Collimonas fungivorans Ter331: one gene and its partner. The protein of the gene in region 1 binds, or shares a complex with, the protein of each later gene. Links are inferred from orthologs where the notes say so. Each region holds a gene or a part of one and is shown on either strand. Other genes may lie near its edges.

What was found.
Region 2: the proteins of xseA (region 1) and CFU_RS03795 are in contact, whole or in part, in a cryo-EM structure (PDB 8TXR), measured with the Escherichia coli proteins. The link is inferred for Collimonas fungivorans Ter331 from one-to-one orthologs.

The regions. Positions count from the first base shown.
Region 1 is NC_015856.1:1,420,192-1,435,606, reverse strand. Bases 7,157-10,131 are described here. They hold xseA (exodeoxyribonuclease VII large subunit), read left to right. Parts: upstream 7,157-7,950; coding sequence 7,951-9,312; downstream 9,313-10,131. Other genes in these bases: sodB (superoxide dismutase [Fe]), read left to right, coding at 9,492-10,079; CFU_RS06290 (alpha/beta hydrolase), read left to right, coding at 7,157-7,425. In the rest of the region: CFU_RS06325 (sodium-translocating pyrophosphatase), read right to left, coding at 1-1,893; adk (adenylate kinase), read right to left, coding at 2,133-2,789; kdsB (3-deoxy-manno-octulosonate cytidylyltransferase), read right to left, coding at 3,002-3,769; CFU_RS06310 (Trm112 family protein), read right to left, coding at 3,791-3,988; lpxK (tetraacyldisaccharide 4'-kinase), read right to left, coding at 3,969-5,012; CFU_RS06300 (ExbD/TolR family protein), read right to left, coding at 4,999-5,430; CFU_RS06295 (MotA/TolQ/ExbB proton channel family protein), read right to left, coding at 5,427-6,032; more of CFU_RS06290, read left to right, coding at 6,478-7,156; CFU_RS06275 (TetR/AcrR family transcriptional regulator), read right to left, coding at 10,174-10,797; CFU_RS06270 (acetyl-CoA C-acetyltransferase), read left to right, coding at 10,986-12,191; CFU_RS06265 (3-hydroxyacyl-CoA dehydrogenase NAD-binding domain-containing protein), read left to right, coding at 12,209-14,341; CFU_RS06260 (SCP2 sterol-binding domain-containing protein), read right to left, coding at 14,398-14,715; CFU_RS06255 (AMP-binding protein), read right to left, coding at 14,756-15,415. UniProt on the Escherichia coli protein: Bidirectionally degrades single-stranded DNA into large acid-insoluble oligonucleotides, which are then degraded further into small acid-soluble oligonucleotides.
Region 2 is NC_015856.1:856,037-871,358, reverse strand. What follows is about bases 7,776-10,657. They hold CFU_RS03795 (exodeoxyribonuclease VII small subunit), read right to left. Parts: upstream 9,408-10,657; coding sequence 9,144-9,407; downstream 7,776-9,143. Other genes in these bases: CFU_RS03790 (aromatic ring-hydroxylating oxygenase subunit alpha), read left to right, coding at 9,631-10,657; CFU_RS03800 (polyprenyl synthetase family protein), read right to left, coding at 8,203-9,147; dxs (1-deoxy-D-xylulose-5-phosphate synthase), read right to left, coding at 7,776-8,186. Outside these bases: glycolate oxidase subunit GlcE, read right to left, coding at 1-609; CFU_RS03830 (FAD-linked oxidase C-terminal domain-containing protein), read right to left, coding at 626-2,125; CFU_RS03825 (LysR substrate-binding domain-containing protein), read right to left, coding at 2,281-3,168; CFU_RS03820 (FAD-binding oxidoreductase), read right to left, coding at 3,192-4,601; CFU_RS03815 (cob(I)yrinic acid a,c-diamide adenosyltransferase), read left to right, coding at 4,703-5,260; GTP cyclohydrolase FolE2, read right to left, coding at 5,331-6,134; more of dxs, read right to left, coding at 6,315-7,775; more of CFU_RS03790, read left to right, coding at 10,658-10,734; CFU_RS03785 (DMT family transporter), read left to right, coding at 10,890-11,831; CFU_RS03780 (sulfurtransferase), read left to right, coding at 11,896-12,762; CFU_RS03775 (ZIP family metal transporter), read right to left, coding at 12,769-13,515; CFU_RS03770 (dienelactone hydrolase family protein), read right to left, coding at 13,730-14,644; polA (DNA polymerase I), read right to left, coding at 14,705-15,322. UniProt on the Escherichia coli protein: Bidirectionally degrades single-stranded DNA into large acid-insoluble oligonucleotides, which are then degraded further into small acid-soluble oligonucleotides.

The DNA of each region.
Region 1 (15,415 bases):
CTTGCCGCCATGGTTGCCGTCCTCGATGTATTTCTTGGCGTTGTCCCAGGCGCCGCCGCCGGTGGTCATCGAAATCGCCACGAACAAACCGGTCACGATGGTTCCCATCAGCAAGCCGCCCAAGGCCGCCGGCCCAAGCAGCAGGCCGACCACGATCGGCACCACCACCGGCAGCAGCGACGGGATGATCATTTCCTTGATGGCCGACGAAGTCAGCATGTCGACTGCCTTGTCGTACTCCGGCTTGCCGCTGCCATCCATGATGCCTTTGATGTCGCGGAACTGGCGGCGCACCTCGACCACCACCGCACCGGCAGCGCGGCCGACCGCTTCCATCGCCATCGCGCCGAACAGGTAGGGAATCAGGCCACCGATGAACAGGCCGACGATCACCAGCGGGTTCGACAAATCGAACACCGTGCTTTTTCCGACCGAATCGAGGGCATGCGTGTAGTCGGCAAACAAGACCAGCGCCGCCAGGCCGGCCGAGCCGATAGCGTAACCCTTGGTGACTGCCTTGGTGGTGTTGCCGACCGCATCCAGCGGATCGGTGATCGCCCGCACCGAATCAGGCAGGCCCGACATTTCGGCGATGCCGCCGGCGTTGTCGGTGATCGGACCATAGGCGTCCAGCGCGACAATGATGCCGGCCATCGACAGCATGGCGGTAGCCGCAATCGCAATGCCGTACAAGCCGCCCAGCCAGTAAGAAGCCAGGATGGCGACGCATACCGCCAGCACCGGATACGCGGTCGATTTCATCGAAACGCCGAGGCCGGCGATGATGTTGGTGCCGTGGCCGGTAGTGGAAGCTTGTGCAATGTGGCGCACCGGCTTGAAATCGGTGCCGGTGTAATACTCGGTGATGTAGACCATCAGGCCGGTCAGCACGATGCCGATCACGGCCGAACCCATCATTGGCACCCGCATCGGTTCCGGCAGGATCAGCCAGGTCACCGCGACAAAACCGACCAGGCTCAGGATTGCCGCCCACCACAAGCCGGTATACAAGGCCGACATGATTTTCTTGCCCGGCTTGGCCTTGACCATGGAACAGCCGACGATGGAAGCCAGGATAGACACGCCGCCCAGGGCCAGCGGATACAGCACCGCCTGCAGCTCGGCGCCGTGGATCAGCAAGGAACCCAGCAGCATGGTGGCGATCAGGGTCACCACATAGGTTTCGAACAGGTCGGCCGCCATGCCGGCGCAGTCGCCGACATTGTCGCCGACGTTATCGGCGATCACCGCCGGATTGCGCGGATCGTCCTCCGGGATGCCGGCTTCCACCTTGCCCACCAGGTCGGCGCCGACGTCGGCGCCCTTGGTGAAGATGCCGCCGCCGAGACGCGCGAAAATCGAAATCAGGGAGGCGCCGAACGCCAGTCCGATCAGGGGCCGGATGATGTCATGCAAAGAGAGACCGGAAGGCCCCGCAAATGCCAGCAGCCATAAAAAGAACAAGGTCACGCCGAGCAGCCCCAGCCCGACCACTAGCATGCCGGTGATGGCGCCGCCGCGGAAGGCGACGTCCAGCGCCGGTCCCATGCCCTTGGTAGCGGCCTGCGCCGTGCGCACGTTGGCGCGCACCGAGACATTCATGCCTATGAAGCCGCACGCTCCCGACAGCACCGCGCCGACCAGGAAACCGGCCGCGGTCACCAGGCCCAGTCCGGGCAGTATCGCGATGATGATGAACAGCACCACGCCGACGATGGCGATGGTACGGTACTGGCGCGCCAGGTAGGCCGCCGCTCCCTGCTGGATCGCGGCGGCGATTTCCTGCATGCGCGCGTTTCCGGGATCCTGCTTCAATATCCAGCTGCGCGAGACTAGCCCATAGATGACGGCAATGATGCCGCAAGCGACGGCAAACCATAGACTTAATGCCATGTTGACTCCTCCAGTTTTTTGGTACGGCTTCACGACAAAGTAAGACAACTACACCATTTCACCTGCAGCCATGTTTCCCAAATGGGTGGCTGCCGGCCAATACTGCGTAATGCATTTCTTTTCGCTGCCCTTTTGTTCTCGGAGAGGCGTTGGGCTGGTTTGCTGCTTTACTGTTTCCCTGACGAATTCTAAATTATTTTGTTGGCCAAAAGAAAAAGCGGACCGAAGTCCGCTTTTTCTTATGCTTCCAATGCCGCAAATGCGCTGTCGCGTATTTGCTCAACCGGACCGACGCCGGCGATCTTGCGGTACTTGGGAGCGCCCGGCAGGCCGGCCTTGGCCCAGTCGCCATAATAGTTGACCAGCACTTCAGTCTGTTCGTGATACACCGACAGCCGCTTCTTGACGGTTTCTTCCTTGTCGTCGTCGCGCTGGATCAGTTCTTCGCCGGTGATGTCGTCCTTGCCTTCCACCTTGGGCGGATTGAACTTGACATGGTAAGTGCGGCCGGACGACAGATGCACGCGGCGGCCACTCATGCGTTCGATGATGGCGCTGTCGGGAACGTCGATTTCCAGCACATAGTCGATCTTCACGCCGGCGTCCTTCATGGCGTCGGCCTGAGGAATGGTGCGCGGGAAGCCGTCGAACAGGTAGCCGTTGGCGCAATCCGACTGCTTCAGCCGGTCCTTGACCAAGCCGATGATGATGTCGTCGGACACCAGGCCGCCTGCGTCCATCACCTTCTTCGCTTCGATACCGAGCGGAGTGCCGGCCTTGACTGCTGCGCGCAACATGTCGCCGGTGGAAATCTGCGGGATGTTGAATTTCTCTTTAATGAAAGTCGCTTGCGTGCCTTTACCGGCACCAGGCGCTCCTAAAAGGATGAGGCGCATGTTAAAGTCCTAAGGTGAGTTTGTGAATTGATTGTGGCGACGGCGCGCCCAATGGTTGCTGGGTTTGCTGCGACGTCTCCGATATGCTTTTATTTGTACCGCGCTATCTTTGCATGAAACTTACCATACAATTTTACCAAACAGCCAGTCTGCGGCACTATTTCTGTTGGTTCAACGATAATTTCCAGGCGCCTGCGCGACACTTTGGCTCTTCATAGAGCGCTGAAAAAACGCCTCACCCGCTCCAGGTCTTCCAGCGTATCCACGCCGACTGCCGGCGCGGCCGGCGCAATGTGCACCGCAATCGGGTAGCCGTGCCACAGCACCCGCAGCTGCTCCAGCGCCTCGATCTGTTCCAGCGGCGACACCGCCAGCGTCGGATAGGTTTGCAAAAAACCATTGCTGTAGGCGTACAGGCCGATATGGCGCAGCGGCACATAGGCCGCCGGCAAATCCTCGCGCGACTGTGCAAAGCCGTCGCGGTGCCAGGGAATCGTCGCCCGCGAAAAATACAGCGCGCGCCCGGCCTGGTTCAAGACCACCTTGACCACATTCGGATTGAAGGCATCCACTGCCGAGTCGATCGCGTGCGCCGCGGTCGCCATCGGCACCTCGCCGGTGATCTGCGCCGCGGTAGCGGCGATCAGCTCAGGCTCGATCATCGGTTCGTCGCCCTGCACGTTCACCACCACGGCATCGGCCGCCAGTCCCAGCGCCGCCGCCACTTCGGCAATGCGGTCGGTGCCGGAAGGATGGTCGGCGCGCGTCAGGCGCGCGGCGATGCCATGCTGGGCGCAGACTGCCAGGATTTCGGCGTGGTCGGTCGCCACGATGACCTGCGCCGCGCCGGATAGCGCGGCGCGCTCAGCGGTGCGCACGATCATCGGCTTGCCGCCGATGTCGGCCAGCGGCTTGTTAGGCAGACGGGTAGACGCCAGCCGCGCCGGGATGATGACGGTGAAAGACTTGTTCGAGCTCACGACAATCACGATACCCGCCGCCTATGCCGCAGGAGCTGCAGCCGGCGCGGCCGGGCTGTTCAGGTCGCGCGCCTGGTCGGCCCACATGATAGGGATGCCGTCGCGCACCGGATAAGCCAGCTTGTCGGCGTTGCAAATCAGTTCCTGGGCTTTTTTGTCGTAATGCAGCGGACCTTTGCAGATCGGGCAAACCAGGATGTCAAGCAGTCGAATGTCCACGGAGTTTCTCCAGAATTTGTTGTGACAGCGCGGCATCGATCTGCGCCGTCACGGGAACGATCCAGATGCGCGGATCGTTCCTGATGGTTTCTATTTGCCGACATTTTACTGCATCCTTTTCAGTTATCAGGATGATCTCGGCCTGGAGCGCGGCAAACGGGTTGTCGGAAAAGTCATGATGGTCAGGCAAGGCCAGCGCCTCGAAGCGCAATCCGGCCGCCGTCAGCATCGAAAAAAACCGCTGCGGATTGCCGATGCCGGCGGCCGCGGCAAGCCGCAGGGCCGGGTCCTGCAGGCTGGCCAGCGTCCTGGTCCGGCGCGGATCGCACAGCTGCTCGGCCTGCTCGCCCACCAGCTGCATGCGGATCGCCGAGGCCGGCATGGATGCCGGCATGGTTGCCGCATTCACCACGGTAAAGTCGCGGCGGCGGCTTGCCGGTTCACGCAGCGGCCCGGCCGGCAGCAGCCAGCCGTTGCCGGCGCCGCGGGCGTCGAACAGCACGATTTCGATGTCGCGCTGCAAGCGGTAGTGCTGCAGACCGTCGTCCGACAGGATCAGGTTGACCTCGGGATGGGCCTGCAGCAGCGCTTCGGCGGCAGCCACCCGGTTGCGGCCCACCACTACCGGGCACTGCGCGCGGGCGGCGATCAGCAAAGGCTCGTCGCCTGCTTCGGCCGCCAGCGATGTCGCAGTTACCTGTTGCACGGCAGGCTGGCCGTCGCCGGACTGCGCGGCATAACCGCGCGAGATCACGCCCGGCACGTAACCGGCCTGGCGCAGCGCCTGCACCAGCCAGATCGTCAGCGGCGTCTTGCCGGTGCCGCCGACAAAGATGTTGCCGACCACGATCACCGGCACCGGCAGGCGCGTGCTGGCCCGCCAGCCGGCAGCGTACAAACGGCGGCGCAGCGTCGCCAGCAGCCCGAACAACAGTGACAGCGGCCATAACAGGCATGCTAAAAAACCGCGCCGCTGCCAGGCAGCGCTCAGGACCGATTCCAGCGAAGGCTTATTTGTGGCCACTAGTCTGGGCAGCAAACGTGATCTTGTCGAAACCGGCCAGGCGCGCCGCTTCCAGCACGTTGATCACGGTCTGGTGGGTAGCCATGGCGTCGGCGTTGATGATCACCACCGGGTCGCCCTTGGCGCCGTCAGCTTGCACCGCATTCTTGAGGTCGAGCGCCAGCGATGCCGCATCCTTGGACGAGACCTGGACATTGTTGACCGCGTACTGCCCTTGCGGACTGACAGCGACGTTGATTTCCTGCGGCTGCACCATTGCCTTGTCGGCGTCGGCCGTCGGCAAGGTGATTTGCAGCGCGGTGAATTTGCTGTAGCTGGTAGTCACCATCAGGAAAATGACGATTACCAGCAAGACGTCGATAAACGGAATCAGGTTGATTTCCGGGTCGTCGCGACCCTTGCCTTTGCGGAAGTTCATTTGCGTGCGCCGTGAACGGTATCGACAAATTTCACAGCCTGCTGCTCCATGTCAACCACGAAGCCATCCACCAGGGCGCGGAAATGGCGGTAGAAAATCAGCGCCGGCATGGCGATCGCCAGGCCGAAACCGGTGTTGTACAAGGCCACCGAAATGCCGTGGCCCAGCTGCGCCGGATCGGCGCCGGCGCCATTGGTCGCGCCAAAGATTTCAATCATGCCGACCACGGTGCCAAACAAGCCCATCAGCGGCGCCAGCGAGGCAATCGTGCCAAGCGTGGTCAGGAAACGCTCCAGTTCATGCGCGGTGGCCTGACCGGCTTCCTCGATCGATTCTTTCATCAGCTCGCGCGGCGCATCGACATTACGCAGGCCGGCAGCCAGCACCCGGCCCAGCGGCGAGTTGGTTTCCAGGTTGGTCAGGACTTCCTTATTGACCTTGCCGTTGTGATAAACCCGTATCACTTCCTGCAGCAGCTGCGGCGGCAGGATGCGCGGCCGGCGCAGGTAAACCAGACGTTCGATAATCAATGCGGTGGCAATGATGGAGGCAATCAGCAACAGCCAGATCGGCCAGCCCGCAGCTTGAATAATGGCAAACAAAAGAAACTCCTTGGTGAAATCGCATTCAATATCGGCAAATGCGGATGAGGGGTTCATCAGCATGGATGCAGAATGTAACTTGTTGAAGGCTTGTGAGCAAGGGCGACAAGCGTTGCGGGACGGAAATTTTTACGGTTAATTTGATAGCGCTTAAGCGAGACTGCAAGTTCCACACATTTTATGTGAACAAGATTGTGGACAAGTCCCGGACTCAGCCGCGAAGTCCATGATTTCAAAGGACTTTTTTGTGCTGCATCAAAAACGTGCAGATTTTATCCGTCAGCTTTGGCAAAACGGCCGGCCTCGGCAAGAAAATGTTGCACAGCCGGCAGTGTGTCCGCCTGCCGGCACGCCAAAGTTAACGGCTTGTTATATTTTACGTTGGCCTATCGCCCTCTTATTATCAGTGGCGTAACCACATCAGCAATTTCAATGGGACTTTGACATGGACAACATAAAACGGCGGACCCTGTTAGGAATGGGCTTCCTGGGAGCATCGGCGCTGATCGCTCCGCGTGCGCTTTACGCGGCAACCTCCTCCGCGGAACCACAGGAAATTCCTCTTTGGCCCAAACCGCCGGGAGGTAATGGCCCCGCAGGACCGGAACAGGCCAATGCCAAAGGCTCGGTCACCAACATCTCCCGTCCGCGCCTGGTGGTCTATCGTCCCGAGCGGCCCGACGGCAGCGCCGTGTTGGTGATTGCCGGCGGCGGTTACGGGCATATCGAGCGAGGCAGCGAAAGCATCCCGGCAGCCCAGTGGCTGCAATCGCTTGGCGTCACCGTATTCGAACTGGTCTATCGTTTGCCCGGCGAAGGCTGGTCGAACATCGCACCGTTCCAGGATGGCCAGCGCGCCATGCGCCTGATCCGGGCATTGGCGCCGAAGCATGAACTGGCGGCCAACCGCATCGGCATCCTCGGCTTTTCCGCCGGCGGCCATCTGGCGGGAACCACGGCGGCGGAACCGGATGCCCGGCGCTACCAGGCCATCGACGCCGCCGACCAGTTTTCCGCGCGCCCCGATTTCGCCGGATTGATCTATCCCGTGCTTACTTTCATGCCGCCTTACGACAACACGCGCTCGCGCCGTGAAATTATCGGCAAGCACCCGGACCTTGCGGCCAGCGAAGAATTCTCGGTGGAACGGCATGTCGCCAGCCGCATGCCGCCAACCTTCCTGGCGCAAGCCGCGGACGATCCGATTGCGCCGATCCAGAACAGCCTGCTGATGTTCAACGCGCTCAAGGCCGCGCAGATCCCGGCGGAAATGCATGTGTTCCAGGATGGCGGACATGGCTGGGGACTGGGAAAACCGGGCAGCCAGCCGCATGCCTGGCCGGGCTTGTTCGAAGCCTGGACGACGCATAACGGCTGGACAAAAACAGCCTGATACGTATCCGGCACCATCAGTCCGAAGTTCCACACATATTATGTGAACAAGATTGTGGACAAGTGCCTAACTCTAAGCTTAAGCCGATGATTTGAAAGGTTTTTTTAGCGCTGCATCAAAAACATGCAACGCCCCCTTCCCCGCGCCGGCAAAGTTCTCCACAGATTTTGGGGATAACTTTGTGCACAAGCGCACTGGATTCACGAGAAGTCCTTGATTGGAAACATCTTTTCACTACTGTTGGCGGCAGGTGCAAATGCGCCTCAAACAGCAGTTTACGGATAGCGATGACGATTTTCGCGGATCTTTCCTAGCCGTTTTGCCATAGCCAGGCCTGCGGATATCCACAAGTTCCTGTTGACCCGCAGTTACCCACAGAATTTGTGGATAAGCTTGTGCGCAAGCGCACTGCAATCCGGGCAAGCCTTTGATTTGTTTCGCTTTTCCATTGATGATCAGCGACCGTGCTTTACAATGGCAAGCTCCAGCAAATCACGCGCCAATAAAGAACCCCGGAAAGCCCGTATGAATTTCTCCAGCGACACCGACCTCCGTTCCAGCGGACCGCCAGTACTGACGGTTTCCGCCTTGAATCAAGCCGTGGCGCGTTTGCTGGAACGCAGTTTCCCGCTGGCCTGGGTGGCGGGCGAGATATCGAATTTCAAAAGCTACGCCTCCGGCCACTGGTACTTCACCTTGAAAGACGACGCGGCGCAAGTGCGCGGCGTGATGTTCAAGGGCCGCGCCCAGCATGCCGGCTTCACTCCGCGTGACGGCGACAAGGTGGAAGTGCGGGCGCTGGTGACGCTGTACGCCGCACGCGGCGACTACCAGCTCAACGTCGAAGCGATCCGGCGCGCCGGCGTCGGCAATCTGTACGAAGCGTTCTTGCGCCTGAAAGAAAAACTCAATGCGGAAGGCTTGTTCGATCCGGCCCGCAAACGGCCGCTGCCGCCATTCGCCCGCACCATCGGCATCGTCACCAGCCTGCAGGCGGCGGCGCTGCGCGATATCCTGAGCGCCCTGGCGCGCCGCGCGCCGCATGTGCGCGTGATCCTTTATCCGACTCCGGTCCAGGGCGACGGCGCAGCGGAGAAAATCGCGCGCGCCATCAATACCGCTGCCGCGCGCGCCGAATGCGAGCTGCTGCTGGTGTGCCGCGGCGGCGGCAGCATCGAAGATTTGTGGTCGTTCAATGACGAAGCGGTAGCGCGCGCCATCGTCGCCGCGCCGATGCCGGTGATTTCCGGCGTCGGCCACGAAACCGATTTCACGATTGCCGATTTCGCCGCCGACCTGCGCGCCGCCACCCCGACCGCCGCCGCCGAACTGGCGACAGTGCCGCGCGCCGAATGGCTGGCGACGCTGGAGACGCATGCCGACGACCTGACCCGCGCCTTGCGCCGGCGGCTGGCCGAAACCGGCCAGACCCTGGACTGGCTAAGCCGGCGCCTGAGCAGTCCGGCCACCACCATCGCCCACGAACGCGTCAAGCTGCAAAGCCTGCAAGCCAGGCTGCTGCACGCTACCCGCATTCCATTGACGCAATCGCGCCATGCACTGTTGAACCTGCGCACCCGCTGGGCCGCGCAAATACCCAGCACGATTGCGCCGCGCATCGCGCTGCTGGAACAGAGCCGGCGCCTCAACGCTGCGCTGGCGGCGCAAAACCGCGATCGCCGCCAGGCATTGGCGGCGCTGAACGCGCAGCTGGAACTGCTGAATCCGCAACGCACGCTGGAACGCGGCTACGCCATTGTCTCGGACGCCAAGGGCCATGTGATCCGGACGCCGCAGGCGCTGCAGCCGCGCCATGTAATCACCGTGCAGCTGGCCGAAGGCAGCGCCCAGGTCGGCATAGACAGCGTGCAGGCGACGCTGGATTGAACGGATGTTTTTTGTGATGCAAGTCACATAGCGAATGGAATAAAAGCGCAAGCATGCTGCATGGAATAGCTAAGCGCTTTACAATAGCTCTCTCCAGAATCTGTTCACGGCACTAGATGACTAGATGTATAGGCAACAGCTTCTTTGTAATTCCAATAAAACTATAGAAAGGACGCACCATGGCACACACACTCCCGCCTCTCCCGTACGATCTGGACGCACTGGCTCCGCACATCTCCAAGGAAACCCTGGAATTCCACTATGGTAAACATCACCAGACCTATGTGACCAACCTGAACAACCTGGTTCCGGGCACAGAATTCGAAAACGCTACTCTGGAAGAGATCGTCAAGAAATCTTCCGGCGGCATTTTCAACAATGCAGCGCAAGTCTGGAACCATACTTTCTACTGGAACAGCCTTTCGCCGCAAAGCAAAGGCGGCGGCGGCGCACCAACCGGCGCATTGGCAGATGCGATCAATGCAAAATGGGGTTCGTTCGACAAGTTCAAGGAAGAACTGACCAAGACCGCGGTCGGCACTTTCGGCTCCGGCTGGGCATGGCTGGTGAAGAATGCTGACGGTTCGCTCGGCCTGGTGTCGACTTCCAATGCAGCCACTCCGCTGACCACCGACGCCAAACCGCTGATTACTGTCGACGTCTGGGAACATGCTTACTACATCGACTACCGCAACGCCCGTCCAAAATACCTGGAAGCATTCTGGGCATTGGCGAACTGGGAATTTGCTTCGAAGAATTTCGCATAAGCAAATTCGTAAATATCGATAAACACTTTATCGACCTCGCAAAAATAGCGCCGCTTACCGCCGGCGCTATTTTTTTATCTGCAAGCCAAATCGGCTAAAGTTGCTCAGGCTTCGCGATCGCCCGCCACAACATCCTGAACAGCGCATTCGCCTGCAACGCCAGCGCTTCTTTTTCGCCGCGCATGGTGTGCATGTGCACCAGCCTTTCCAGGATGCCGATGAAATAGTCCAGCAGGATTTTTTCATCCACTTCATCGGTCAGCACGCCTTGCGCCCTGCCATCGGTCAGGGTCTTCATCAGCACTTCCATCATTTCCGGCTGGCGGAAAGTACGGTCGCGTCCCCAGGCGCTGATCTGCAGCGAACTCATGATGAGCTGGCTGACCTTGGGATTGCGGTCGAAAAAATCCAGCACCACCCAGAACACCTTGCGCAGCTTGTCCTGGCAGCTCTCGATGCCTTGCAGGTGATCGAGCATGCGCGAAGCCAGCGTACCCAGCCAGGTTTCCAGGCAGGCAAACAACAATGCTTCCTTGCTGCCGTAGTATTTATAGATGGTTTGCAGGGAGACGCTGGCGGCGCTGGCGATCTCACCGTAGGCGACGCTATGGAATTCGCGTTCCGAAAACAAGTCCAGCACGGTGTTTTCTATCCGCTGCCTGATCAAGGGCTTGAGCAAGGCGCGATCCAATATGATTTTCTGTTTTTCCGAAGCCATAGATTTTGTTATGGTTTTGCCATATGTGTAATTAATATTACTATTGAATCGGCAGCCTATTTCCGCCCAGGTTTAGAGTGGATTACCAATTGACGCTGGCTGCTGCTTTAACTACAGTGGCATTCAGGATGAATCAGCATCAAGCTAAGTGTAATTTTAATTACTAGAACATACAAGCCGGAGACGCTATGACTGAAGCCTATATTTTCGATTCCGTACGGACCCCGCGCGGCAAGGGCAAGAAAGACGGCAGCCTGCACCAGGTCACGCCGGTCAACCTGCTGGCCCAGCTGCTGCAGGCGCTGGAGCAGCGCAACCGCCTCGATACTTCGCAGGTCGACGACGTCGTGCTCGGCTGCGTGACGCCGGTCGGCGAGCAAGGCGCCGATATCGCCCGCACCGCGGTGCTGTATGCCGGCTGGGACCAGTCGGTGGCGGGCGTGACGCAATCGCGCTTTTGCGCTTCCGGCCTGGAATCGGTCAACCTGGCGGCGATGAAAGTCATGTCCGGCCAAGAGCAGCTGGTGGTGGCCGGCGGCGTCGAAAGCATGTCGCGCTGGGCCATGGGTTCGGACGGCGGGGCCTGGTTCATGGACCCGCGGGTCAACCAGGTCACCGGCTTTGCGCCGCAAGGCATAGGGGCCGACCTGATCGCGACGCTGGAAAATTTCTCGCGCAGCGATGTCGACAACTTTGCCCTGCAGTCACAGAAAAAGGCGGCCCATGCGCGCGCCGAAGGTTATTTCAAAAAATCGCTGGTGCCGGTGACCGACCTCAACGGCCTGGTAGTGCTGGACCACGATGAATACATCCGCGCCCAGACCACCATCGAAAACCTGGCGGCCTTGAATCCCGCTTTCGAGCAGATCGGCCAGATGGGTTTCGACGCCACCGCGCTGCGCAAGTACACCACCGTCGAAAAAATCAACCATGTGCACCACGCCGGCAATTCTTCCGGCATCGTCGACGGCGCCGCGCTGGTGCTGGTCGGCAGCAAGGAGATGGGGCAGAAGCTGGGACTGAAGCCGCGCGCTCGGATTGTCGCCACTGCCGTCACCGGCTCGGAGCCAACCATCATGCTGACCGGCATCGCTCCGGCTGCGCGCAAAGCGCTGGCCAAGGCCAAGATGTCGGCCAAGGACATCGACCTGTTTGAAATCAATGAAGCGTTTGCCGCAGTCGTGATGCGCGCCATCCGCGACCTGGAGATCGATCCGGCGCGGGTCAACGTCAACGGCGGCTCGATCGCCATGGGCCATCCGCTGGGCGCAACTGGCGCCATGATCCTCGGCACCGCGCTCGACGAGCTGGAGCGCAGCGGCAAGAAGACTGCCCTGATCTCGCTGTGCGTGGGCGGCGGCATGGGCATCGCCACCATCATTGAACGTGTCTAACAGACTGGATCCAGATCATGAGCGTAAATTTTCAAAAAGACGGCGACAATATCGTGACCCTGACCCTGGACATGCCAGGACGGTCGATGAATGTATTGAACGAAGCGCTGACCGCGCCGTTCATGGAGGCGATCGCCGCCATCGAAGCCGACCCGGCTATCGCCGGCGTCATCATTACCTCAGGCAAGGCGGATTTCGTGGCCGGCGCCGATATCGAAAAACTGTTCCAGATTACTGAGGCGCAAACAGCCTTCGACCTGGTGCAGCAATTCAAAGGTTTCCTGCGCCGCCTCGAACTATGCGGCCGGCCGGTGGTGGCCGCGCTGAACGGCACCGCGCTGGGCGGCGGCCTGGAGCTGGCGCTGGCCTGCCATCACCGCATCGCCATCAACAATCCGAAAGCCAAGTTCGGCCTGCCGGAAGTCAAGCTCGGCCTGCTGCCGGGCGGCGGCGGCACACAACGCCTGCCGCGCATGATCGGCATCCAGGGCGCGCTGCAGCTGATGTTGGAAGGCAAGGAGCTGCGCGCCGAAGAAGCGCTGCAGCAAGGCATCATCCAGGAACTGGCGAGCGACAGGGAAGACTTGCTGGCCAAGGCCAAAGCCTGGTGCCTGGCCAATCCCAAGGCCAAGCAGCCGTGGGACGACAAGAAATTCCGCTGGCCCGGCGGCGACTCGCGCAGCCCGGGCAACGGCCAGCTGTGGGCGATTGCGCCGTCCATGGCAAGCGCCAAGACCCATGGCAATTATCCTGCGGCGACCAACATCATGAGCTGCGTATTCGAAGGCGGCATCGTCGATTTCGATACCGGCTGCGAAATCGAATCGCGCTACTTCGTCAACTGCGCCTTGTCGCCGGTCGCCAAGAACATGATCGGCACCTTGTGGTTCCAGCTGAACGCCATCAACAAGGGCAAGTCGCGCCCGGAAGGCATCGCGCCATCCAAGGTCAGCAAGGTAGGCATACTCGGCGCCGGCATGATGGGCGCCGGCATCGCCTATGCCTCGGCCAAGGCCGGCATACAAGTGGTGTTGCTGGACAACAGCCTGGAAACCGCCGAAAACGGCAAGGACTATTCCAGCAAGCTGCTCGACAAGGCGATCAAGCGCAAGCAGCAAACCGCGGAAGGCAAGCAAGCCCTGCTGGATCGCATCAGGCCGACCGTGGATTTCGGCGACCTGGCAAGCTGCGACCTGATTATCGAGGCGGTGTTTGAAGACCGCGAGGTCAAGGCAACAGTGACCCGCAAAACCGAAGCGCTGATCAGCGCCGACGCAGTGTTTGCCTCGAACACCTCTACCCTGCCGATCACCGGCCTGGCGCAGGCCAGCGTACGGCCGGAAAATTTCATCGGCCTGCATTTCTTCTCGCCGGTGGACAAGATGCCGCTGGTCGAAATCATCGTCGGCCGGCAGACCAGCCAGCAAACCCTGGCGCGCGGTTTCGACTACGTGCAGCAGATCAAGAAAACACCGATCGTAGTCCACGATTCACGCGGCTTCTACACCTCGCGCGTATTCGGCACCTATGTGATGGAAGGCTTGAAATTGCTGATGGAAGGCCAGCATCCGCGCGCCATCGAGATGGCGGGCTTGCAGGCCGGCATGCCGGTGGGGCCGCTGGCAGTGCACGATGAAGTCAGCCTGTCCTTGTCGCTGCATATCCTGCAACAGACGCGCAAGGATTTCGCCGAAGCCGGCAAACCTTTCGCCGGCCATCCGGCCGATGCCGGGCTGGAAAAAATGGTGACCCAGCTCGACCGCAAAGGCAAAAAAGCCGGCAAGGGATTTTATGATTATCCAGAAAACGAAAGCAAGCACCTGTGGCCCGGCCTGCAGCAGGCCTTCCCGCTCGCAGCCACGCAGCTGCCGCAAAAGGACTTGATCGAACGTTTGATGTTTGTGCAGGCCAACGAAGCCGCAAAGTGTTATGAGGAACAGGTAGTGCTGACCGTCGCCGACGCCAATATCGGCAGCATTTTCGGCTGGGGATTCGCACCGTTCCAGGGCGGCGCCCTGCAATACATCAACGCCTACGGCGTCGCTAATTTTGTCCGGCGCGCGAACCAGCTATCAGAGCAGTTCGGCAGTTATTTCGCACCGGCCGCGATACTGGTGAAAATGGCGGAACAAGGCAAACACTTCGAATAGCGAGCTCACGACAGGCCGCGGCTCTTCCTCGGCAACGACGAAGAGCCGCAGGCGGTTCAGCCGATCTTGCTGGCGTCGAACAGGGAAGGAATGCGCTGGGCCAGCATCAGGTCGCCTTTCAGTTTCAGCTTGCCGCTCATGAACGCCATGGCGCCGTTGAGTTCGCCTTTCAGCATCGCCTTCAAATCCTCGTCGGCCATGGTCAGCGCCACATCCGGCGCATCGACCACGCCTTCGTGCGCAGTGCATGTGCCATGATCGATCAGCAGGTACATCGGTTTCGCAATATCGAACTGGATGCTGCTTTTCATGTCCGCCGCGGCTACGCTGTTCAGGCCCGACGGCATGAGCTTGATGATGTCGTTGACTGTCATTGCTGTTCCTCTGGTTGTTTAAAATCCGTGCTATCGCTTGTCATTCCCATCCGACCGCGTTGCGTATCTGCAGTTCCTTCTCCATCAACGCAGCATAACGTTTTTCCACTTCGCCGCGCTTGACTTTCATGGTCGGCGTCATCAGTCCGTTGTCTATGCTCCAGGCGTCTTTCAGCACCACGCATTTGGCGATCTTTTCATGCGGCTCCAGCGTCGCATTGACCAGCGCCATGTCGGCGATCAGCTGCTGCTCTACTTCTGCCCGCGGCTTGCTGCGCGCGGCTGCGGTCAGGGTCACCGCCATCACCGGCTGGTTCATGCCGCTGCCGATGAACAACAGGTTCTCCAGGTCGGTATTGCGCGCCAGCGAACATTCGATAGGCGCGGGCGCCACATATTTCCCCTTGGCGGTTTTAAAGATGTCTTTGACGCGGCCGGTAATATACAGGTATCCGTCCTGGTCCACCCTGCCTTTATCGCCGGTGCGCAGGTAGCCATCCGCAGTGAAGGCGGCACTGGTGCTCTCGGGGTCTTTGTAGTATCCCATCATGAGCCCTGGGTGCTTGAACAGGATTTCGCCTTCATCCGACAATCTGAATCCTGCATTCGGCGGCGGCTTGCCGACCGAACCGCTGCGGTTATTGCCCGGCAGGCAAGCGCTGGAATAGACCGAGGCTTCGGTCGGCGCATAACCTTGCAG
Region 2 (15,322 bases), 560 kb from region 1 along the record:
GGAAATCGGCAAGGGCAAACCGCCCCACTGGTTGAGGCTACGTATCGCTTCGGCTTCGCCCATGGCAAACCGGCGGCTGCTGCTGGCAAGCGGACGCGGCAATACTTTCAGAGAAACTTCCAGGATCAAACCCAGGGTGCCAAGCGAGCCGGCCAGCAGACGCGACACATCGTATCCCGCCACGTTCTTCATGACCTGGCCGCCGAAATGCAGGATATCGCCTTTGCCGTCCATCAGCACCGCGCCCAGCACAAAGTCGCGCAATGCGCCGACCGCCTGCCGCGACGGGCCGGACAAGCCGCTGGCGACCATGCCGCCCAGCGTAGCGGCGCTGCCGAAATGCGGCGGTTCGAATGGCAGCACCTGGTTATGCTGCGCCAGCAACGCTTCGATTTCGGCCAGCGGCGTGCCGCAGCGCGCGGTAATCACCAGCTCGGTCGGTTCATAATCGATGACGCCGCTATAAGCGCGCGTATCCAGCAGTTCGCCCTGCACCAGCTGGCCGTACCAGCGCTTGCTGCCGCCGCCGCGGATTTCCAGCGTCCGGCGCTGTGCCGCGGCGGCGAGAATCTGCTCCTTGGCCAGCTGCTTGAATAATTCTGGATCCATATTGTTCTGGTCTGTTCTAGAAGCGCGGGAGTTCCGCAAATTTCAGCTGGCCGCGCTGCACATGCATCTTGCCGTACTCGGCGCAACGCTGCAAAGTGGGGATCGCCTTGTCCGGATTGAGCAGGAATGCGGTATCGAAGGCGCGTTTGACATTGAAGAAAGCTTCACGCTCCAGCGGTGAAAACTGTACGCACATCGAATTGATCTTTTCGATGCCGACGCCGTGTTCGCCCGTGATAGTGCCGCCGACGGCAACGCACAGTTCAAGGATCTCGGCACCGAACTCTTCGGCGCGATGGAATTCGCCCGGCACATTGGCGTCGAACAGAATCAGCGGATGCAGGTTGCCGTCGCCGGCATGGAACACATTGGCGCAGCGCAGGCCGTATTTGTTTTCCATCTGTTCGATGCCCAGCAGCACCTGCGCCAGGTTCTTGCGCGGGATGGTGCCGTCCATGCAGTAGTAATCGGGTGAAATGCGACCGGCTGCCGGAAAGGCATTCTTGCGGCCAGACCAGAAACGCAAGCGCTCCGCCTCGGAGGTCGAGACCTCGATGCGGGTGGCGCCGCTGGCGTTCAACACCGCGCTCATGCGGCCGATTTCCTCTTCCACCTCTTCCGCGGTACCGTCCGATTCGCATAACAGGATGGCAGCGGCGTCGATATCGTAGCCGGCCTTGACGAACGGTTCCACCATGCGCGAACTGGTGCGGTCCATCATCTCCAGGCCGGCCGGAATGATGCCGGCGGCAATCACGTTGGCGACCGCATTGCCGCTCTTCACCACGTCGTCGAACGACGCCATGATGACGCGCGCCGCCTGCGGTTTGGGAATCAGCTTGACCGTGACCTCGGTGACCACGCCCAGCATGCCTTCCGAGCCGATGAAGACCGCCAGCAAGTCGAGGCCGGGCGCATCCAGTGCGCCATTGCCGAGTTCGACTACCTCGCCTTCGATGGTCACCATCCGCACACGCAATACGTTATGCACGGTAAGGCCGTATTTCAGGCAATGCACGCCGCCCGAATTCTCCGCCACGTTGCCGCCAATGGTGCAGGCGATCTGCGATGACGGGTCTGGCGCGTAATACAGGCCGTGGGCGGCCGCCGCCTCGGAAATGGCCAGGTTGCGCACACCCGGCTGCACCACCGCAGTCCGTGCATACTGATCGAGCTTGACGATGCGGGTAAATTTGGCGGTGGACAAGACCACGCCGTCGGCGATCGGCATGGCGCCGCCGGACAGGCCGGTACCGGCGCCGCGCGGCACGATAGGCACCTTGAGATCGCGGCACGCCTTGAGGATGGCCACCACCTGTTCCTCGTTCTCAGGGAGCGCCACCACCATCGGCGTTTGCCGATAGGCGGCCAGGCCATCGCATTCGTAGGGCCGGGTATCTTCGATATTGGATAACAGCGCATGCGCCGGCAGCAGCGCCCGCAAAGCACTGACTACCTGTTGCTGGCGGGCCGGGCTAAAGGTGGATTCGGCGGGCGCCGCTGTTTCCGCGTTCATTCTGTTTTCCCATGGGCAGGCTGGCTATCGGAGGGTATGTTTTCTGTTATCGAGTATAACGATATTGTGTTTTTTACAGAACAACTTCCTCGGATATCCGCCTGAAAAGCTTGCGCCGCGCAGGTGAAATGTTTTCAGGCCGCCGGCCGCTTGGTTCAGATGCGGCTGAAAGTATCCTTCATCCATTCGATGAAAGTCGTCACTTCCGGCCGTTCCTGCGGTTTTTGCTGGTACACCAGGTAATAGGCATGGGGCGGCGAAGTGAGGCTGATGTCGAACAGTTGCACCACTTCCCCTTGCGCAATCATTTGCTGGGCAAAATGCTTGCGGGTCAGGCCGACGCCATGGCCATGGCGCACCAGTTCCAGCAACAGGCCAAGGTCGTCGGCGCGCAAGCCGGAGGACGGTTCAGGCCAGTCCAGGCCTGCCGCCTGGAACCATGGCTGCCAAGGCTCCAGGGCCGAACGCAGCAGGCTTGCCTTGCACAGGTCGGCGGGCTGGTGCAGCGGACCGGCCTTTTTCAGGTATCCAGGGCTGGCGACGGCAAAGGTCGGTTCTTCGAACAGTTTTTCGGTGGTGGTGTTGGGATACTTGCCGGCGCCGAAACGCACTTCCAGGTCGCTCTCGGTCAGACTCAGGTCGTAGAGCGGCACCGACAGGAATATCTCGACCACGATCTCGGGGTGCCGGCTGGCAAACCCGTGCAGATGCGGGATCAGCAGCTGGCGCGCAAAAGTCGGCGGCGCGGTGATCTTGACGCGCGGCTGCACCTGGGCGTTACGCTGCGGCAGCGGGAACTCGGTCAAGGTGCGCAAGGCGCTGCGCACCACTTCCAGGTAGCGGTGGCCGAATTCGGACAAGGTGACTGTCCTGCCTTCGCGCGAGAACAGTCGTTCGCCGACGAAATCCTCCAGCAAACGGATGCGGTGCGACAGCGCCGACGGCGTAATGCACAGCTCATCCGCCGCCAGCGCAAATGAACGATGGCGGGCGGCGGCTTCAAACGCGGACAAGGCATGCACCGGCGGCAGGCGATTGACCAGTGGGGTCTTGTTCAACATTGAATTTACCACCGGATTATTTTCCCGGGATTCATGATGTTCTTCGGATCGAACGCATGTTTCAACGCACGCATGGTAGCGATCGCCTCCACGCCATGCTCTTCAATCAGGAAATCGATCTTGTGCAGGCCGACGCCGTGCTCGCCGGTGCAAGTGCCGTCCATGCCGATGGCGCGGCTGACCATGCGCGCATTGACGCCCTCGGCGCGCGCGATGTCGGCGGCATCGTCGGGATCGACCAGCATCTGCACATGGAAATTGCCGTCGCCGACATGGCCGATGATCGAATACACCATGCCGTTGGCCTCGCAATCGGCCTTCGTCTCGAGGATGCATTCCGCCAGGCGCGAGATCGGCACGCAGCAATCGGTGGAAATCGCGCGGCTGCCGGGACGCAATTGCAGCAAGGCGAAATAAGCGTTGTGACGCGCGGTCCATAAGCGCGACCGGTCTTCCGGTCGGGTCGCCCATTCGAAGCCGACAGCGTGATGTTCAGCTACCACCGCCTGCACCAGCTCCGCCTGTTCCTTGACGCCATTCTCGCTGCCGTGGAATTCAAACAGCAGCAGCGGCTGTTCCGGCAGCGCCAGCTTGGAATGCGCATTGATGGCGCGCACGCCGTTTTCATCCAGCAGCTCGACCCTGGCCACCGGCACGCCCAGCTGTATGGTCTGGATCACGGCGTTGACGGCGTCGGCGATGTTCTGGAACGAACAGACCGCGGCCGAGATGGCTTCCGGTTGCGGATAGAGCTTGACGGTCACTTCGGTGATCACGCCCAGCGTGCCTTCGCTGCCGACGAAGATGCGCGTCAGGTCGTAGCCTGCCGCCGATTTTTTGGCGCGGGTGCCAGTCTTGATGATGCGGCCGTCGGCGGTCACCACCGTCAGCGCCAGCGTGTTCTCGCGCATGCTGCCGTAGCGCACGGCGTTGGTGCCGGAAGCGCGGGTCGCCGCCATGCCACCGATCGAGGCATCGGCGCCGGGATCGATGGGAAAGAACAGGCCGCTGTCCTTGATCTCATGGTTCAGCTGCTTGCGGGTAACGCCGGTCTGCACCGTCGCCGTCAAGTCTTCGGCATGGATCGCCAGCAGGCGGTTCATGCGCGACAGGTCGACGGAAATCCCGCCTTGCAGCGCCAGCACATGGCCTTCCAGCGAAGTGCCGCTGCCGAAAGGAATCACCGGGACCAGGTATTCGCTGCACAGCTTGACCAGCGCGGCCACCTCTTCGGTCGATTCGACGAACACCACGGCATCCGGCAGCATGGGGTCATACGATGAGGCATCGCGGCCATGATGTTCGCGCATCGCCACGGTGGTCGAGAACCGTTCGCCAAACAGAGCGCCGAGGGCGGCAAGCAAGGCGTCGGGCAACGGTTTCTTCAGGGCGGCGAGATCGGCTATGTGATTCATTGGAAGGTCTCCTTTTCCTTTGAATTTTACTCTGCGGGACTGCGCTCTGCTGGTGTAAAGTACAACCTCCCGCATTCCACCCCGAATCAACACAGAAAACCATGGGCAACCGACTCTCGAAGATCGCCACGCGCACCGGCGACAAAGGCACGACCGGCCTCGGCGACGGCAGCCGCACCGGCAAGGACAGCCTGCGCATCCAGGCTATCGGCGATGTCGACGAGCTGAACTCGCAGCTGGGCCTGCTGCTGTGCGAACAACTGGCCGCGGAACTGCGTGAAGCATTGCTATCGATACAACACGACCTGTTCGATCTGGGCGGCGAACTGTGCATTCCCGGTTACGCGCTGGTCAGCGCGGCCCAGGTGGCCCGGCTCGACGACCTGCTGGAAAAATACAACGCCGACCTGCCGCCGCTCAAGGATTTCATCCTGCCAGGCGGCAACCGCCCGGCAGCGCTGGCGCATGTCTGCCGCACGGTCTGCCGGCGCGCGGAACGCAGCATCGTCAGCCTGGGCAAGAGTGAAACGGTGAATGAGGAAGTGCGGCAGTATGTGAACCGCCTGTCGGACTTGCTGTTCGTGCTGTCGCGGGTGCTCAACCGCGCGGATGGCGGCAGCGATGTGCTGTGGCAGAAGGACCGCTTGCGGGACGCTTAAAAAAAGCGGGATGAGGCCGCAATCGACATCATCCCGCTCGCTTTGGATCAATCGTGCTTATTTACCTCACTTACTTGCTGCGCTTGTCGTGTTCGATCAATGCATACGCCGAATGGTTGTGGATCGACTCGAAGTTTTCCGCTTCCAGCACATAGGCCAGCACGCGCGGTTCGTTGTTCAGGGCCACCGCGACGTCGCGCACCAGGTCTTCGACGAACTTCGGATTTTCATAAGCGCGCTCGGTCACGTATTTTTCATCCGGGCGCTTCAGCAGGCCGAACAGTTCGCAGGATGCCTGCGCTTCGATCTTCGCGATCAGCTCATCGACCTGGATCTCGCCGTCCAGCACCGCGTTGACAGTGATGTGCGAGCGCTGGTTGTGCGCGCCATAAGCAGAAATTTGCTTCGAGCAAGGGCACAGGCTGGTCACCGGCACCAGCACTTTCAGCCTGATTTCCAGCTGGCCCTGGCTGATCTCGCCGGTCAGGCCCACTTCGTAATCCATTAGGCTCTGCACGCCGGAGACCGGCGCGGTCTTGTTGATGAAATACGGGAAAGTCAGCTCGATACGGCCGCGCTCGGCGTCCAGCAGGGTCACCATCTTGCGCATCAGGTCGCCGAACGAAGCAACATCCAACGGCCCTTCCAGGCCTTCCAGCAAGGCGATGAAGCGCGACATGTGGGTGCCCTTCTGCTGTTCCGGCAGATGCACGTACATGTTCCAGCTGCCGATGGTCGGCTGCGCCGTTGCCGCGGTGCGCACGGTCACCGGATAACGCACGCCTTTTACGCCAACGCGCTGGATCGCCAGGCGGCGGGTGTCGACGCTGCTTTGCACGTCTGGAATCGTCAGATTCTGATCACGAGTGTTCATGCTTAACCTTTGAATGAAAGACCGCCGGAAGCAGCCTGATCCCGCTTCGCCTGCCGGCTCGGCAGAAAAACCGGGATGGTTGGATATAAGTCTGGCTTGGACGCTGCCGCTCGCCCGGCGGCAGCATCCTGGCTGGAATTGCTTGAATTGCTTGAGAACGGCGCAGGCGGCCAGGCCCGCTTAATTCTGGTTGACGACCAGGCGCGGCTGGTCTTTGCCGAAGCGCTGGCGTATCGATGCGGCGATACCTTCCGCGTTCAGGCCGCATTGCGCCAGCAGCTGGCCGACGTCGCCATGGTCTATAAATCGGTCCGGCAAGCCCAGATTCAAGAGCGGCTTGACGCATCCCGCCGCCGCCAGCGCTTCCGCTACCGCAGAGCCGGCGCCGCCCATGATCGAACCTTCTTCTACCGTGACCAGCGCATCGTGGTTTTGCGCCAGTTCCAGCACCAGGTCGACGTCCAGCGGCTTGATGAAACGCATGTTAACGACCGTGGCGTCGAGCAGTTCACCCGCTGCCATGCTCGGCGCCAGCATCGAACCGAATGCCAGGATCGCTACGCTCTGGCCTTGGCGCCTGATTTCGCCTTTACCCAAGGGTAATGTGGTCAATTCCGGAACGATGGCTGCGCCGATGCCGGCGCCGCGCGGATAACGCACCGCTGCCGGGCCGTTGTAGTGATACGCGGTCGACAGCATCTGGCGGCATTCGTTTTCGTCGGACGCCGCCATCACCACCATGTTGGGGATGCAGCGCAGGTACGCCATGTCGTAGTTGCCGGCGTGGGTAGCGCCGTCGGCGCCGACCAGGCCGGAACGGTCGAGCGCAAAGGTCACGTCCAGGTTCTGCAGCGCCACGTCATGGATCAGCTGGTCGTAGGCGCGCTGCAGGAAAGTCGAATAGATCGCCACTACCGGCTTCAGCCCTTCGCAAGCCAGGCCGGCGGCGAAAGTGACCGCATGCTGCTCGGCGATGCCGACGTCGTAGAAGCGTTGCGGAAAGCGCTGGGCGAAAGTATCCAGGCCGGAGCCACCCGACATCGCCGGGGTGATGCCGATCAGCTTGTCGTCTTGCGCCGCCATGTCGCACAGCCAGTCGCCGAATACCTGGGTGTAGGTCATCTTGCTGACCGTGGCCGGCTTGATGCCTTCGGCCGGATTGAACTTGCCGGGGCCGTGGTACAGCACCGGGTCGGCTTCCGCCAGCTTGTAGCCCTGGCCCTTCTTGGTCACCACGTGCAGGAACTGCGGTCCCTTCAGGTTCTTCAGGTTTTGCAAGGTCGGGATCAGCGATTCCAGGTCGTGGCCGTCGATCGGACCGATGTAGTTGAAACCGAATTCTTCAAACATGGTGGCAGGCACCACCATGCCTTTGGCGTGTTCTTCGAAACGCTTGGCCAGTTGCCGCATCGGGCCCGGCAGTATCGACTTGCCGACGTTTTTGGCTTGCGCATAGAACTGCCCCGACATCAGGCGCGCCAGGTAGCGGTTGAGGGCGCCGACCGGCGGCGAGATCGACATGTCGTTGTCGTTCAGGATCACCAGCATGTTGATGTCGTCATACACGCCGGCATTGTTCATGGCTTCGAACACCATGCCGGCAGTCATTGCGCCGTCGCCGATCACGGCGATCGCGTGGCGGTCGGTTTCGCCTTTGGTCTTGGCGGCCAGCGCCATGCCCAGCACGGCGGAAATCGAGGTCGATGAATGGGCGGTGCCGAAGGTGTCGTATTCGCTTTCGGCACGGCGCGGGAAACCGGAAATGCCGTCGAGCTGGCGCAGCGTGTGCATGCGGTCGCGGCGGCCGGTCAGGATCTTGTGCGGATAGGTCTGGTGGCCGACATCCCACACCACGCGGTCTTCCGGCGTATTGAAAACGTAATGCAGCGCGATCGTCAGTTCTACCGTGCCCAGGTTGGACGACAGGTGGCCGCCGGTCTGCGCCACCGATTCGATGACAAATTCGCGCAGCTCGTCGGCCAGCGGCCTGAGTTGCGCCCGCGTCAGTTTGCGCAGGTCTGCCGGGCTGTCGATTGTGTTGAGTAGTTCCATATCTAAGCCTTCTGTTCTAAGCCTTGCGTTGCACGATCAAATCCGCCAGCTCGCGCAGGCGGCGTGCCTTGTTCCCAAAGATAGCAAGCGCCTGGTGGGCGTCGTTGCGTAATTTTTCTGCCAGCGCCTGCGATTCCGGCAAACCCAGGATCGAGACATAGGTCGGCTTGTTGTCGGCGGCGTCCTTGCCGGCGGTTTTCCCCAGCGTCGCGGAATCCGCGGTGGCGTCGAGGATGTCGTCCACCACCTGGAACGCCAGGCCGATGGCGGTGCCGTAGGCTTCCAGCGCCTCGATTTCAGCCGGCGCCAGGGCCTTGCCGCCCCATGCTCCTAGCAATACCGAGGCGCGCAACAAGGCGCCGGTTTTCAGCTTGTGCATCTGTTCCAGCTCTGCCAGCGACAGGTTGAGGCCGACGCTGGCCAGGTCGATCGCCTGGCCGCCGCACATGCCGAGCGAGCCGGAGGCTTGCGCCAGCAGGCGCAGCATGACGATCTGGCGCGCCGAATCAATTTCCGCGCCGATTTCCGCACCGGCTTCGGCCAGCACCACGAAGGCCTGCGACTGCAAGGCGTCGCCCACCAGCAAGGCAGTCGCTTCATCGTATTGCACATGCACGGTAGGCTTGCCACGGCGCAAGGCGTCATCGTCCATGCAGGGCATGTCGTCGTGCACCAGCGAATAAGCGTGGATCATTTCGACGGCAGCGGCGGCGCGCTGGGCAACGGTGAGCGGCGTTGCAAACAGTTCCCCGGCGGCAAATACCAGCAAGGGACGGACCCGCTTGCCGCCATCCAGCACGGCATAACGCATGGCCTGGTGCAGCCTGGCCGGGATGCTGGTTGCAGCCGGCAAGAACCGGTCCAGGGCAGCTTCCATCCCGGTTTGCGTCTGGCGCATCCAGGCGTCGAAAGCCAATGCCGGCTCCTGCGCATGGTGCGATAATGGAACGGCAACAGTCATTCGTCAGCTCCGCTGTGATCCTTCAGCGCTTCACCGGTAAACGGCTTGAGCATGTCGCCTTCCAGCACCTTGACCTGGCTGTCGACTTTTTCCAGCTGCAAGGCGCAAAACTTGACCAGTTCCGACCCACGTTTATACGCGGCGACGGAGGCTTCCAGCGGCAACTCGCCAGCTTCCATTTGGGCAACCAGTTGCTCCAGTTCGGCCATTGCTTGTTCAAACGAGGCGGGACTGCTGGTGGAAATCGGATTTTTTGGCATAGTGGCTATAAATAGTGTAGTTCGCTATTTTAGAGCAAAGCTCTATAAGCCGTTGAAATTCGAGGGCTTTATCTCGATAAAAAGCGTAAAACGGCGCCAAAACCGGCATTTTTATGGGATAATCCTCGGTTCTGTCCAAAATTTCCGTTTCATATTATTTGAACACAGGTTTTTGCGGATTCTTTCTCTCTTAGGTTGATACAACACATTTGGGGGTGGAGGGATGTCCGATCTGGCTTCTATAACCAAGCTCGCGCGCTCCGATGCGCAACTTCCGGTCAACGTCTACTTTGACGAAGCGCTGTTAAAGCGCGAAATCCAGCAATTGTTTCAGAATGGCCCGCGTTACGTCGGCCATGAACTGATGGTGCCCAACGTCGGCGATTACGCCACGCTGGCTTCTGAAAACGAAGGCCGCATGCTGGTGCGCAATCCCCAAGGGATTGAGCTGGTATCCAATGTCTGCCGCCATCGGCAGGCAAAAATGTTCGACGGCCGCGGCAATGCCCGCAACATCGTCTGCCCGCTGCATCGCTGGACTTACGACCTCAAGGGCGAACTGATAGGCGCACCGCATTTCGGCGAGACGCCGTGCATGAACCTGTCCAGGACGCCTTTGCAAAACTGGAACGGCTTGCTGTTTGAACAAAACGCCTTCCATGTCGGCGAAAAACTGGCGCAGCTGGGCGTGGCCAAGGATCTCGATTTCAGCGGCTACCTGTTCGACCATGTCGAAGTCCACGAGTGCGACTACAACTGGAAAACCTTTATCGAGGTTTACCTGGAGGACTATCACGTCGAGCCGTTCCATCCCGGCCTCGGCAGTTTTGTCAGCTGCGACGACCTGGAATGGCAATTCGGCAAGGATTACAGCGTGCAGACCGTGGGCGTCAATCACGGACTGGCGAAATCCGGCTCGCCGGCATACAAGAAGTGGCAAGAGCAGGTGCTCAAGTTCAGCAACGGCGAACCGCCGAAGTTCGGCGCGATCTGGCTGACCCTGTATCCCAACATCATGGTGGAATGGTATCCCCACGTACTGGTGGTGTCGACGCTGTGGCCGCGCGGCCCGCAAAAGACCACCAACGTGGTCGAGTTCTACTACCCCGAGGAAATTGCGCTATTCGAGCGCGAAATGGTCGAGGCGGAACGTGCCGCATACATGGAAACCTGCGTCGAAGATGATGAAATTGCACTGCGCATGGATGCCGGACGGCGCATCCTGATGGAGCGCGGCGTCAATGAAGTCGGCCCTTACCAGTCGCCGATGGAAGACGGCATGCAGCATTTCCACGAGTGGTACCGGAGCCAGGACGGCCTGGCCTGAGCACTCCCGGATCAGATAGATAACGGGGCCGGGGTTGGTGCGCAAGCTGAAGCGCAGCAACCCCGGCCCTTTGCCATTATTTAGCGCCGCCGGCATGCACTGCGGCCAGAATCAGTCAGAATAGCAGCACCGCTCTTCCACTTCATTCCCGCCCCATGCAATCACTCTGGATGCTGTTCGCTAGCCTCATGTTTTCAATCATGGGAGTCTGCGTCAAGCTCGCCGCCGACCATTACTCCATTGCCGAAATCGTGCTGAGCCGCGGCCTGATCGGCATGCTGTTCATCGTTGTCCTGATCCTGCTGAAAGGCGGCACCCTCAAGACTCCCATGCCGCGCCAGCACCTGTGGCGCGGCGTGATCGGCGTGATTGCGCTGTCGATGTGGTTCTATTCCTTCAGCCTGCTGCCGGTGGCTACCGCCACCACCCTCAACTACACTTCCTCGATATGGCTGGCGGCAATCCTGTTCGGCGCCGCCTGGTGGCGCGGCAACAGCCGCTTCGAATGGGGCATGGCGTTCACCATCCTGCTCAGCTTCATCGGCGTGATGCTGTTGCTGCGGCCATCGTTCGACGCCGAGCAGACCAGCGGCGGCATGATCGCGCTGGCCTCCGGCCTGCTGTCGGCCGTGGCTTACCTGCAGGTACGGCGCCTGGGCAAGCTGGGCGAACCGGAATACCGGGTGGTTTTCTATTTTTCAAGCACCAGCGCCCTCGCCGGCCTGGCTGGCAGCATCTTGCTGTCCGGCGGCGGCATCCCGCTGTGGCACCCGCATAGCGCGCAAGGCCTGGCCTTGCTGATTACGCTGAGCCTGTCGGCCACCCTGGCCCAGATGGCCATGACGCGCGCCTACCGCCTTGGCAATCCGCTATTGACCGCGAACCTGCAATATACCGGCATCGTCTTTTCCAGCATCTGGGGCATCCTTATCTGGCACGACCAGATGGACTGGCGCGGCTGGCTTGGCACTGCTGTAATCCTTATCAGCGGTTTGCTGGCAACGTTTTATAATCAAAAGAAGGCGCGTCCGCTCAACTCCTTGCACGAAGAAAAAACGGTGGTCGCCCAGACGGGGTCGCCTAGACGGGGCGCCTAGACCCTCGATGCGTTGCCGAGCGTTGCCCTGCATCACCTGACACATACTTGATAAAAGGAATGCCATGTCTCAAGCCCATCCCTACCAGACGCTGATTTCTGCCGCGAACCTGCTGCAGAATGCGCAAAACCCCAACTGGGTCATCCTCGATTGCCGCCACGACCTGGTCGATGCCGCTGCCGGCAGGGCGGCATACGATGCAGGCCACATTCCCGGAGCCCGTTTTGCCAACCTCGACCGCGACCTGTCCGGCGCCAAGCAGGCGGCCGACGGCAGCTTCAAGGGCCGCCATCCCTTGCCTGAAACAGATGCGCTGCTGGCAACGCTGCGGCAATGGGGCATCAACGACGATACCCAGGTCGTCGCCTACGATGCCCAGGGCAGCATGTATGCAGCCCGCCTGTGGTGGCTGCTGCGCTCCATCGGCCACAGTTCGGCGGCGGTGCTGGACGGCGGCCTGGCGGCCTGGCAAGCAGCCGCAGGCAGCTTGTCGACGGCCGAACCGGCGCCCGCAGCCGGCAACATCAGCGCCAAGCCGCCGCTCACCGCCAGCGTCGATGCGCATGACATCCTGCACAACCTGACCAACCCAAGGCGGACTATCCTCGACGCCCGCGCGCCGGACCGCTTTCGCGGAGAAAATGAAACCATCGATCCGGTTGGCGGCCATATTCCGGGCGCCAAGAATCGTTTCTTCAAAGACAATCTGCAGGCGGACGGCCGCTTCAAGCCCGGCCATCAATTGCACGAGGAATTCGGTGCCCTGATCAGCGAACCGCAAGCGGCGATCATGCAATGCGGTTCAGGCGTCACCGCCTGCCACAACCTGCTGGCGCTGGAAATTGCCGGTTTGCATGGCGCTGCCCTGTATCCGGGATCGTGGAGCGAGTGGTGCTCAGATCCGAAGCGGCCTATGGCCAAGGGCGTATAAACGGGTCTAATGATGGTGGGCGTGGCGCGTCAGGAACAGCACAATGGCGACGCCGGCCCCGATCAGCAGGATCTGCGGAATCGTTTCGCGCAGCGTGGCGCGGCGCTGCATCTGCGGCATCAAGTCGCTGACGGCGATATAGATAAAGCCCGATGAAGCAAACACCAGCACGTAGGGAATCCATTCCATGCCGCGCTCCAGCGTAAAGTAGCCGAGCAGGCCGCCTACCACCGCCATCAGGCTGCAGATCAGGTTGTACACATAAGCGCGGGTGCGCGAAAAGCCGGCATTGAGCAGCACGATGAAATCGCCGATTTCCTGCGGGATCTCATGCACGATGATGGCCAGGCCGGTGATCAGGCCCAGGTGCGGATCGGCCAGGAAGGCCGCGGCGATCAGGATGCCGTCGGTAAAATTGTGCAAGCCGTCGCCCACCAGGATCATCCAGCCGGCTTTGCCCGCCTCTTTCTTGTCATGGCCGTGGTGATGGCCGTGGCCGTCGTCCTCGTGATGGTGCGAATGGCGCAGGATGGCGAATTTTTCCAGTACAAAAAACGCCAGCAGGCCGCCCAGCAGCACGGCGAACAGCGTATGGTTGTCGGCCTTCGATTCGAAGGCTTCCGGCAAGGCGTGCAGCAAGGAAGTCGCCAGCATGATGCCGACCGACAGGCTGACCATGCGCTCGACCATCTTGGACAGCAGCGCGAACGAAAAAACGGCAGCGGCAGTAATGCTGAAAAGACCGGCGATCATGGTCGCCAGGAGGATTGAAACGAGTGTGGAATTAATTTTTGGCTCCGGCAAACAGCTTTACATGCAACAAGGTTGCAAATTAAAGCACAGCTACCGCATTTCAGCAAACGTATTTCAGCAAAATCAGCTGCTTATCGGAGCCCGGAGGCCGCCAGCAAGGATTTCTGTTTCCGGACGCCAGCCGTCCAGAAACAAGCGCCGGCAAACACAGGCGTCAGCTCACGCCATGTTCCTTGAACCAGGCCAAAACGCGCTTCCAGCCGTCTTTTGCATCCGCTTCGACATAGCTGGGCCGGTAATCGGCATTGAACGCATGGCCGGAATTCGGATACACCACGATTTCCGACTTGCTGCTGCCCTTGGCCAGCGCCGCCTTCATCTGCGCCACATGGTCCTGCGTAATGCCCTGGTCCTTGGCGCCGTACAAACCCAGCACCGGCACTTTCAGGGTAGGCGCGATGTCGACCGGCTGCTTCGGCGTCAATGCCTTGATCTCGGCCTCCGTTTTGCCTTCTGGATCCTTGCCCCTGACCAGGCTGCCGTACCATGCCGCGGCAGCCTTGACCTTGGGGTTGTGGCTGGCGTACAGCCAGGTGATGCGGCCGCCCCAGCAAAAACCGGTGACTGCCAGCTTGTTGACATTGCCGCCATTTTTCTTGGCCCAGGCCACGCAGGCATCGAGATCGCCCAGCACCTGGTCGTCCGGCACCTTGGAAATCACGTTGACGTACAGTTCCGGGATGGATGCAAAAGCCGCAGGATCGCCCTGGCGCTTGAACAGATTGGGCGCAATCGCCAGGTAACCGAGCTTGGCGAAACGCCTTGCGATATCGGCAATATGCTCGTGCACCCCGAAAATCTCCGAGACCACCAGCACCACCGGCAAATTGGTTTTGCCCTCCGGCTGCGCGCGGTAGATCGGCACGCTCAGGCCGTTTTCCTCGATGTCCAGCGCTCCGGCCGTGAGGCCTTCGGTATCGGTCTTGATCACGGTCTGCGCCGTCACCGGCAGCACGGCGGCGGCAAAGCCGGTGCCCAGGGCGGTTTTCATGAAAGTACGGCGGTCCACGCCATCGGACAAGCTGGTTTTCGCCACCAGGCTATCGAAATCTTCTTTCAAATTCGGCATCAAGCTCTCCTTTTAAGTTGACCTTCAGCGATCGCAGAAACGGTGTGCGGCACCTCGTCCTTAGTGCGCCTCGTCCCAGTTCTTGCCCACTCCGACTTCGGCAATCAGCGGCACTTTTAGTTCAGCCACGCCAGCCATCAGCTGCGGCAGCCTTTCCCGCACCAGCGCCAGTTCGTCCTGCGGCACTTCGAGCACCAGCTCATCGTGCACTTGCATGACCATCTTTGATTTTAACCGCTCTGTTTCGATCCAGCCTTGCACTGCGATCATCGACAATTTGATCAGGTCGGCCGCCGTGCCCTGCATCGGCGCATTGATCGCGGCGCGTTCGGCGCCCTGGCGGCGCTGGCCGTTGGGCGAATTGATTTCCGGCAGCCACAGGCGGCGGCCGAACACGGTCTCGACGTAGCCTTGCGACTTGGCTTCCACCCGTGTCATGTCCATGAACTGCTTGACGCCGGCAAAACGCATGAAATATTTTTCGATGTACATCTGGGCGGCGGCGCGCTCGATGCCGAGGTTGCCGGCCAGGCCGAATGCGCTCATGCCGTAGATCAGGCCGAAGTTGATGACCTTGGCGTAACGCCGCTGCTCGCTGGTGACCTCGGCTGCCGGCGTGCCGAAAATCTCGGCGGCGGTAGCGCGGTGAATGTCCACGCCTTCGGCAAAGGCGCGCAG